3 regions of the Virgibacillus sp. DJP39 genome follow, and region 1 is predicted to be linked to each of the others. Evidence: riboswitches for the same ligand, from Rfam matches in the RefSeq annotation. Region 1 holds a riboswitch; each other region holds the start of a gene.
What was found. Region 1 has a riboswitch for cyclic di-GMP ahead of ACOI1D_RS16335 (GGDEF domain-containing protein). Riboswitches for the same ligand answer to the same signal wherever they lie in the genome.
Positions count from the first base shown of each region.

Region 2: another riboswitch for cyclic di-GMP. It lies ahead of ACOI1D_RS03600 (DUF192 domain-containing protein); the one in region 1 lies ahead of ACOI1D_RS16335 (GGDEF domain-containing protein).
Region 3: another riboswitch for cyclic di-GMP. It lies ahead of ACOI1D_RS03620 (hypothetical protein); the one in region 1 lies ahead of ACOI1D_RS16335 (GGDEF domain-containing protein).

Region 1 is NZ_JBMERP010000064.1:2,245-5,461, reverse strand. It holds gene ACOI1D_RS16340 (DNA topoisomerase) at 1-1,535, shown strand, start outside; cyclic di-GMP riboswitch class I at 1,707-1,794, shown strand; gene ACOI1D_RS16335 (GGDEF domain-containing protein) at 1,858-2,889, shown strand; gene ACOI1D_RS16330 (DMT family transporter) at 3,136-3,217, shown strand, end outside.
Region 2 is NZ_JBMERP010000005.1:79,515-82,731, forward strand. It holds gene ACOI1D_RS03580 (pilus assembly protein TadG-related protein) at 1-107, opposite strand, end outside; gene ACOI1D_RS03585 (TadE/TadG family type IV pilus assembly protein) at 123-506, opposite strand; gene ACOI1D_RS03590 (A24 family peptidase) at 503-1,018, opposite strand; gene ACOI1D_RS03595 (Flp family type IVb pilin) at 1,106-1,288, opposite strand; gene ACOI1D_RS03600 (DUF192 domain-containing protein) at 1,319-1,663, opposite strand; cyclic di-GMP riboswitch class I at 1,809-1,899, opposite strand; gene ACOI1D_RS03605 (HAD family hydrolase) at 2,058-2,726, opposite strand; gene ACOI1D_RS03610 (signal peptidase I) at 2,776-3,217, opposite strand, start outside.
Region 3 is NZ_JBMERP010000005.1:82,896-86,112, forward strand. It holds gene ACOI1D_RS03610 (signal peptidase I) at 1-504, opposite strand, end outside; gene ACOI1D_RS03615 (DUF1102 domain-containing protein) at 783-1,343, shown strand; cyclic di-GMP riboswitch class II at 1,514-1,597, shown strand; gene ACOI1D_RS03620 (hypothetical protein) at 1,658-2,062, shown strand; gene ACOI1D_RS03625 (DUF5305 family protein) at 2,087-3,199, shown strand; gene ACOI1D_RS03630 (sensor histidine kinase) at 3,186-3,217, shown strand, end outside.

The sequences.
Region 1 (3,217 bases):
CATTAAAAATCATTTATGATCGGGATAAAGAAATAGAAAAGTTTGTCCCAGAAGACTACTACAAGCTGACTGCAACATTCCAAACAGAAGATAACCTGGTTTATCAAGGTACATATATGGAAGGTAAGAAGGAAAAATTTAAAGAGAAGAAATCTTTAGAGTTACTTCATGAACAACTCGCTAATCAGTCAGCAACCATTATTGATAAACAGGTTGAGAAAAAGAAAGAGTTTCCACCTTTTTTGTTCAATTTGTCTAATCTACAGGGATATATTACAAGTAAATATAATGGTTGGACTTCCGATAAGGTACTAAAGGTTGCGCAATCACTTTATGAAAAAAAATTCATTACATATCCCCGTACGGCTAGTACTGCATTGGATGACAGTTTAGTAGGTAAAGCAGCGAATGTATTAAAGACACTCTCAGAAGGTTTACCTTACCAAGATGAAATTAAATTCATAAAGTCAAAACGTGTATTTAACAGTGCGAAAGTTGAAAGTCATAGTGCGATTATTCCTACATATATGAAACCATCCCGACTAACTGCAGACCAGCAATTGGTTTATACTGCCATTAAAAATCGGTTTATTATGCAGTTCATGCCGATTGCGATCTATGAAGAAACAAAGTTACAGACAAAGGTTGCAAGCATGGAAGGAAAAGGATTATTTCATTCTAAAGGTAAAGTACAACTGGTTGAGGGGTGGAAAAAGGTTGAAAGCACCCAATCTAAGGATACACTTTTACCAATTGTGCAAAAAAATGATAGTGTTACTGTCAAAGATTCCGAAGTTTCAACCCATGTCACAAAACCACCGAAAAGCCATACAGAAAGAACCCTGCTTCGCGTAATGGAAACATGCGGAAAAAGTGTTAAAGAAGAAGACGTGGAAGAAATTATGGGTGGAGTGTTAACGGGATTTAGTATAGGAACGGCAGCCACTAGAGCAGAAACCATGAAGAAGCTTAAGGATGTAGGCTATATCACTGCAGAAAATAAGAATTTAATATGTACAGCACTTGGAACAAAATTAGTAGAAACATTTCCAGTAAGTGAGTTATTTGATTTGGAGTTCACGGGACGATTGGAAAAAACGCTATCAGATATTGAAAAAAGCTCTGTAACTAAGGATGAGTTTTTACGCGTGGTATTTGATTTTACACGTAAATCTGTAGAAACTATTAGAGTGGATGAAGCAGGGATTATTAACGAAATTGCTTCAACAAAAATTTCTGTAGAACCCCTTGGAAAATGTCCTCAATGTGAAGGGATGATTATTGAGGGAAGAAAAGGATTTGGTTGTACCAATTGGAAGAGCGGCTGCAAATTTGTCATTTGGAAAAATGACAAATACCTGGCAACGATGAAAAAGAAACCCACAAAAACCATGGTAAAGTCTTTGTTAAGCAGCGGAAATGCATTTGTAAAGGGCCTGGCAAGTAAAAAAGGGAACAAGTTTGATGCCTATTTGCGATATGAGAAGAATCCAGCGAATGATTATTTTAGCTGGAAAATGGAGTTTAAAAAGTAGATTTGTCGAGATTAAATGTACAAACTACTTGTAAATGGAAATGGTTAATAGGATAATAGTACTAGTTAAGATTAAATTAAATTAAATTAAATTAAATTAAATCAGATTAAATTAGATTAGATTAGACGGGAATAGATTATTAAAATCATATTCTTAAATTCCATATGTTATAAAAAATAAGGGCAAATTCACTGAAAAGTGGACTGCGCAAAGCTAAGGGGCTAAGTTCTTAATAAGAATATGCTAGCCAGTTACCGATTCCAGAAAGAAGGACGCTTCGGTAACGATTAGTCTTTATTTTTTTGGGGAGAAGGTGTTTTGCTTGTCTGCCGGGTTAAATAAATTTGAAAAATTTAAACGAACATTATATTTATGGATTCTTCCCATAATTCTACTTGCACTAATTTCTGAGCTTGTATTCTGGAACCAGGATCCATTCAATCTGGTTGTATTACCAATTTTAATTGGCTGGTTTCTAATAACATGGTTGTTTTTATATGTAAATGTTTATTTAAGGTTTGTGGAAATTGCTAATTTGATTTTAATTAGCATTTTACATCTTTCAAAATCCTATGAGGTAATTCACGTTAAGATGGCATTAAATAATGCAATTACAACTGGTGATGCGTCATTATGGACACCACTTTTATATGTGTATATTTTTATTACATTAAGAAATGCAAAAGGCGCCACTTACTCCATTATTCTTTGGTCTTTAACATTAATAATGGTTATCATGAATTGGAGTAACATCCCTTATGCTGGACATGCATCTCTTGTTCAATATCAATTCGCAATACTGGTTTATATCATCTTTTTATTTTTTGCCAGACATATTATACGTGCCTTTACGGAATCAGAGTTGTTAGAGAAAATAGCATATCAGGACACGTTAACAGGAATCGGCAACAGAACGATGGTCTACAAATGGCTGGATCAATACTTAATGAATAAGGAACCGGTAGATCATGGATTTTCTGTAATCTTCTTTGATTTAGATCATTTTAAAAGAATAAATGATAGATATGGACATATAACTGGAGATGCAATTTTAAAAGATGTCACCTTGCTAGTCCTTAAAAATCTGTCAAAAAATGATAATTTTGGACGTTGGGGAGGAGAGGAGTTCATCATCATATGTCAGCAGCGAACGAAGGAAGAGGCAGTTGCACTAGCCGAGCTATTGAGGTTAACAATTGAGGGTCATCTGTTTGATGAAGTTGGGCAAGCTACTTCAAGTTTTGGTGTAGAGTCAGTAATACAAGGTGATACTGCTGAATCGCTAATCAATCGGGTTGATGGAGCTTTATATAAAGCTAAGCAAGAGGGAAGAAATATGGTGAAGAGTGTTTAGATTTTAATATAGGTTTGTAAAAACAGTCAAGATGGAGTTCGTAAAATGGGCTCTTTTTTTGCGGTGAAGAACTTTTCTTTCGCATAAGTGCATCTAAGATTTCTACGATTAAAGCTTGGCGATAAGCCGAGTTCTTTATTGATCGAATGTGGTTTACTTTAGGTCTTTTCATGGATACCTTGCTGTATTGTTGATACTATTGAGTAATTAATTTAGTTTAGCAAGTATTGAAAGGAATAGATTTAAATGCTAAAAGCATATTCATGGTTGACGTTTTGTATTGTCATGTGGGGAAGCAATTTTATTTTCGGGAAAATTTTAGTGCAGG
Region 2 (3,217 bases), on a different contig from region 1:
CCATCCATTACAAGTCCAGTAATTGCCAATAAACCAGCAAATGCCAGTGACACGAGAATAAGGACATTACCATCTTGCTTTCTTAAAAGTTCCCTTATTATTTTCATGCTTAGATCCCTCACTTACTCTATTCTTATAGTCGAGTCGACACTTAGAACAAGCGACTCCGGAAAAATTGTCTCGATAAATGGGGTGAAAGGGGTAAGGGTATAATCTAGGTTTACTGTTATATATTCACCAGACTCTCTCATTTCTGGTTGGGGAGTAATGTCTACAAGAAGTTTAGTTGGATCACCCATACTTAAATTATTTCGGGCAAATTGAACAAGCTCTGTGTCAGTTTCACCTAACCCTCCAAGTCTTACTGTTTCCTGTGCGGTGAAATGAAGCGAAGAATACATAATGGTCATCCTGCCGATATCAATGATACCCACTAGTAATAACAAAAGAACTGGTAGGATTAACGCCATTTCCACCAATGATTGTCCTTTTTCCTCTCGGATCATAATAAAACAGCTCCATTAAGAAAAAATGCAAGAGCTGCCCCACCAGCAATTGCTAGCCCATATGGGTATGTACTTTCTAACCCTTCTTTATCAAGACCAAGAGGTATCCTCATGCCATAAGTAATACCGCTTATCGAATAGGTGATTGATTTTAAACGTTGAAATGCTCCTTTACGAAGCAACAAAATAATTAGACCAATTAAACCACCAATAAAACCCATATAAATTGCTGAAATAAATACAAATGACGACCCTTTAATTGCTCCTATTAGCGCTAGCAGCTTAACGTCACCTGCACCCATACCACCCATTAGATAAGGTATTAAAAGAATAACAAGTCCGCAGCTAAAACCTAGTAAACTACTGAATAAACCAGACCAACCTAACAAAATTCCATTTAATAGAAAAGCAAGAAGCAATGATGGAAAAATGACATTATTATAGATCTTTCTGCTTTTTAAATCGGTTATTACACAGATTACTAGGACGATTATTAATAATAGATTTAACACATCAATGCCCTCCCTTCTATTTTTTTAACAAAAAAGCTTTACATATGTAAAGCTTTATTTGCTCTTTTAATTGTTATAATAATACCATTATGGTGTATTAGCTGTTGTCAGTGATGCCACGACATTATCGAACATAGTTTTTATTTGTCCTCGCATTGTAATTAATACCGCAACCACTCCTACAGCAATTACTCCCAACACTAAACCATACTCAGTCATACCTTGTCCTTCTTCTTCTAAAAATAAGCCTTTTAATTTTTTCATCATCATAATAAATCTCTCCCTTTTCTTAAATAATTTTTATAAGACGAATTCAACTTCATTTCCAATCTCTGTACGAGTGTGACTAACTGTTCCTGCTGGTAACTCGATTACTGAAACTGCATCGGCATAGCGACTTCCAACTTTTCCTGGGGTTAATGCTTCATCAATAGCGACAACTATGTTTGCTGCGTTAAGATAAATAATATCAATGGAATAATTCATGAAGAATGTATGGACGGATTGACAGGGTTTGATATGCATGCCAGTTCCTAAGTCAAGTTTGTCCGTGAACATCAAGCCTCTTAGTCGTTTAAAAAAACTGTATGCCTGATTGACATTTACGGCGATTTCCTCCTCGTTACTTAGGTTTACTAGCTTCAATAATTACACCTCCTATGGACAATAAAAATAACCCGCCTTTACCGAAAGGGGGGTTACTGCCTAGTTATTTCAACAATTAAATAGATTTGTAGTGCTAGAAAGGCGCTACTTATCTACCCATTATTAAAATACTATTCCCTGATCCTTCGGTAACTGGCTAGCAATATGCGAAGATTAGCATATAGCCCCTATAGCTTTGCGTCACTGGCTTTCACCAAGTTTTGCCTTTATCGAGATACAGAATTATTCTTTTTTCGACTGCTCTCTTGTTTTTATAATAGTTTAATAACAGAACAAATAGAATCCTACAATAGTACCATTTTTTTACAAAAACCCCCACAAATAAACAATCTCTTGATTAACTAAAAAAAGACAACTGATATAGACAGCTGCCTTAAGACGCAAATATTGACCAGTTATTTTTCTTTGCTGCTTCTTTCATACCCTGGTCAGGATTAACTACTATAGGATACTTCACAAATTGAAACAATGGTATATCACTTTTACTATCAGCATATGCCCAGGTTTCAGCTGGATGAGATTCATCCTCCTGATGAACTTCCATCCACTCTTTTACTTTATTAACCTTTTCGATTCCATTTACTATAGAACCAAGATTACCAGTACATATTCCATTTTGGTCAAATTGTAATTCGGTACTAATTACATGAACGTTTAAATCAAGTTTCTTGGTAAAAGCTCTAAGAAAAGGAAAAAGGGCACCAGACAGAACAATAACAGTATCTCCTTGTTTTTGATGTTCACGTATTTTATGTACAAGGTCCTGATTTGCATCTTTAATACCTATCTCTACTAGTTTTACAAAAAAATCATCTAATTCCTGGGATGTTTTTCCCTTAAACGATTGTGCAAAGGCCCTGAAAAATTGTAATCGAAAAGCATTTTTTCCATTAAGTAAGCCAGAAACTGTAGCTTTTACAATCCCTGCACCAACAACAACCCACTGCTTAAAGACGAACTCCTTTTTTGCCGCTTGAAACATAACCTTAAACGAATTCCCTTGGTAAAGGGTACCATCGAAATCAACTGTTACAACTGCCATTTCCTATCACCTCTACATCAACTATAATGCTGCATTAAGGGGATGTACACTAGAATGGCAATGAACTCTGTATTTTTCTTTTTTTCCTTCTTAATAGCTTAGCTGTTTTCCTTCTCATCTTTCCATTAACAAACGGATAAACCATCAAAGGTAATCCTGGCACTAGTGAAACCGAGACGAGCGCTAACCAATAACTTTGCTCCGAGAGGAAATAGATTAGCGATGCTGGCAAAAATGGATAAAACAATCCTACCCTTATAGATGATTCGTATTTCCCTGGAATTTCAGCTTTAACTGTATAGGTGGATTTTATTTGTTCCCCTTTTGATAGAATCACCCTTTCATGACTCAACTCAATCTGCTTGTCACTCGTATTAATGGTTCCGATTAATGGAAAAGCACCATTATTGCTAAGCTCCGACAATGGACGCGAAACCTTATCGCCCACCTTTAAGATCCCGACATCACTCCCCATTATTACTCCCTGGCTT
Region 3 (3,217 bases), on a different contig from region 1:
AATTAGTCCTGCAAGAACCAATGCGATTACTGGTATTAATAACGGATTGCTTTGAAACTTTTCCGCCCACAACGATAAGTAGCCAATTTTCGGAATAACAATTGGTGTTTCTCCAATCGTTATTGCTTTCCCTGCAACCCACTCCTGTTTAATAGGTACAGTACCATCGGAACTTTGATCTGTATACTTATTGGCATCACCTTTTGTAATGAACCCTTCTTCACGGCTCCCACTCATTACACGATGAGCGATCCAGCCCTGTTTTGAAAGACTCCCTTCTTCTGTTTTAAAAAATATAATATCTTCTTTATGTATAGTTTTCTCTTCTTTTAAATTTTCAATGATGACCATGTCCCCCCGTTCCCAAACAGGGTGCATACTGTTTGAACGGATAACAGTAAGTAACATAGGTTCTTTTGTAATAGCTGATCCAATAGCTGCGACTAATGAACATAAGACTACTATTACTAGAACAACATTTATTATTCTCGAAACTACCTTCATAGATACAACTCCTTTCCTCTATTTTATTGTAAATCTATATCAAATTAAGCCCTCTAAAGTAGAATTCATCTGGTACAAAAGTATACCCTTCCATAAACTTAAGTAGCAGACAAAAGAAAAAAGTAGTAGTAAATCTAGTAAATAGTAGATTAATAAAGTAGACAAATGATATTTAATAAGCCCACTTAAGAGTGACGATATCAACCGATAAACCACCTATACTTGGTTTATCAACAAAACACGGCGATATGCCGAAAAAATTCTAGGAGGAATTATAAATGAAAATGAAAAAAGGATTATTAATGGTAGTTTTACTACTAGCTCTTTCCAGCGTGATGGCAGCGATGTCATTTACGACTGCTAGTGTAACGAGTGGCATGTCGTTTAATGTTAAAAATACAAACGAATCGCTCTTAGCACTTTCAGCAAGTGACGAACACAATGCATCGTTTTACAATACAGCTGGTGCAGATAAACTAATTATTGACTTGGACAAAGGTTATAATGGTGACGACTTTGGCGTTCAAAACAATAGTGATTACACTTGGGACGAGTTATTTACAGTTAAAAATAATTCTGAACACGCAATAAATGTTTCTGTAAGCACTAACCCTAAAGTTGGTATTGCAGGAATTAACACTTATTTAAAAAGTACTGAAGACTCTTGGACTAGAATAAATGGAATGTATAGTTCAGGGGATGGAGAATATACTTTTGTACTTGAACCTAACGAAGAAAGACAGATTGATCTTAAATTAGAATCTATGCAAGGTTCAAATAAACATGAAGGTCAAAGAGACTTCGATTTAATCGTTGATGCCAGCAAAGTCTCCAAGTAATATAAGTTTTTTTAAAACATCCCTAAATTGAATTTAGGGATGTTTTTGATTTCCTTATCATACGGATAAGACATAACTACCCACTATTCGGCAAAATTAGAACCAATCATTGTACACTATCTGACATAATATCCACCACAATCTAGTTATAATTAACTATGATAATAACTGGATTACTAGGAAACTGTGATATACGTCCTATATGTGGGCACCAGGGACGTATGGAGTTAGTGGTGCAACCGGCCTGATTAGAACTGGACAATTTGTTCAGTTTGATTAGGCTTTTATTATGAACTTTTTTAGGAGGATGAAAAATGAAATTTATGATTTCGCTGACGATGCTTTTTATCACTGCAACAATTTCACTTCTACATACCACTAGTTTTACAACAGCCGAGGTAAAGAATAACACAAAACTATCAGTGGTCTCTGAGGAGAATGCATTGGTCGCAATAACCTACACGAATAGTAAACAATTTGTAGTAACAAACAACACAAGCTCAACAATTAAAATAGAACGAATTGAGGTTAGTGGAGAATTTGACCATGAAATTGTTGATTTAGGAAAAAAAGGATCTCACTTTATCAGCCCTGGTGCAGTTCAACCATTTAATATTACCGGAGATCCAAATAAATTAACCGGAAAGGTAATTCAGGTAACAACAAATTGGAATAATGGTAGCGCAGTAATTAAATCAACAATACCAGATATCAAATAGAGAAAAATAAAAGGGGTAATAGAAATGATTAAGATCATAAGAAATCTATTAAATCGAGAAAACAAGAAAATTATGTTTAGCCTTGTCACATTATTAATTATCTCAGCTTCTGTTTCCGTTTATTCCTTTCTACAGCCTACAACGATTACGAACCAAATTAATGACAATACTGCACAGTTTCAAACAACGTATGATTATAAGGCCACCGTTACACCTAATGTACTTAACCCAAACGGCGGTACAATCGAGGTTGGCGATACAATTTTCAAAAAGGTGACAACAGCTATACCTTTCGACTTAAAAACTACAGTAAAATCAGAAAATCCTTTAACGATAAAAGGAACACACGAAGTAAAGTTACTAGTGAAAGCAGGAGAGCTATGGGAGAGAACGTTCCCATTGGAAGAAAAACAATACTTCGAACAAACAGGGAAAGATTTATCAATTGTCGATAATGCTTATACAATAGACATTGCAAAACTCAAAACGTTTATAACACAAGTTGAAGAAGAAATCGGTGTTAGACCTGAACAGTATGCGTTGGAAGTGATCCCAACAATTCAAGGAACGATTAACTTTAATGGAAAAGAAGAGGAGATTCAGCCACAGGAAAGGCTAGTATTTCAATACGCCTATGATGAAATTAACCTAGCTAGTGAGAAAACTTTTACATCTAATGCCTCATTTACCACGACTCAAACAATTAAGAGTACATTTCAACTAATAGGAGTTCCGCTTCCTCTTATTCCAGTCCGAACAGCTAGTACTATATTGTTTATTCTGTTACTAATCTCTGTTAGTTATGCATATAGAGATTTAGTAATCAGTCGCCACGCTCCTTCCTTGACACAAATGGAAAGAATCAATAAAAAGCATGGAAGCAGAATCATACCAGTCACTCAAAAAGTTACCACTGCAGATAAGTCGATTTTTACACTAGACACGTTTAAGTCGATCATAAAAATTGCTGATGAAAAAGAACTTCCTATTTTTTGCTGCAAAGACCATCAAGACGGTGGAGCAGCATATTTCATTGTTGATGGGGATTATATGTACAACTATGAAACTAGTAGAACAGAATTAATACGGAGTGCAAAAAAAGTAGAAGAAAGTGACAAAGCCTATGCAAGAGGTTAATCGCTTTTATCGTTTACT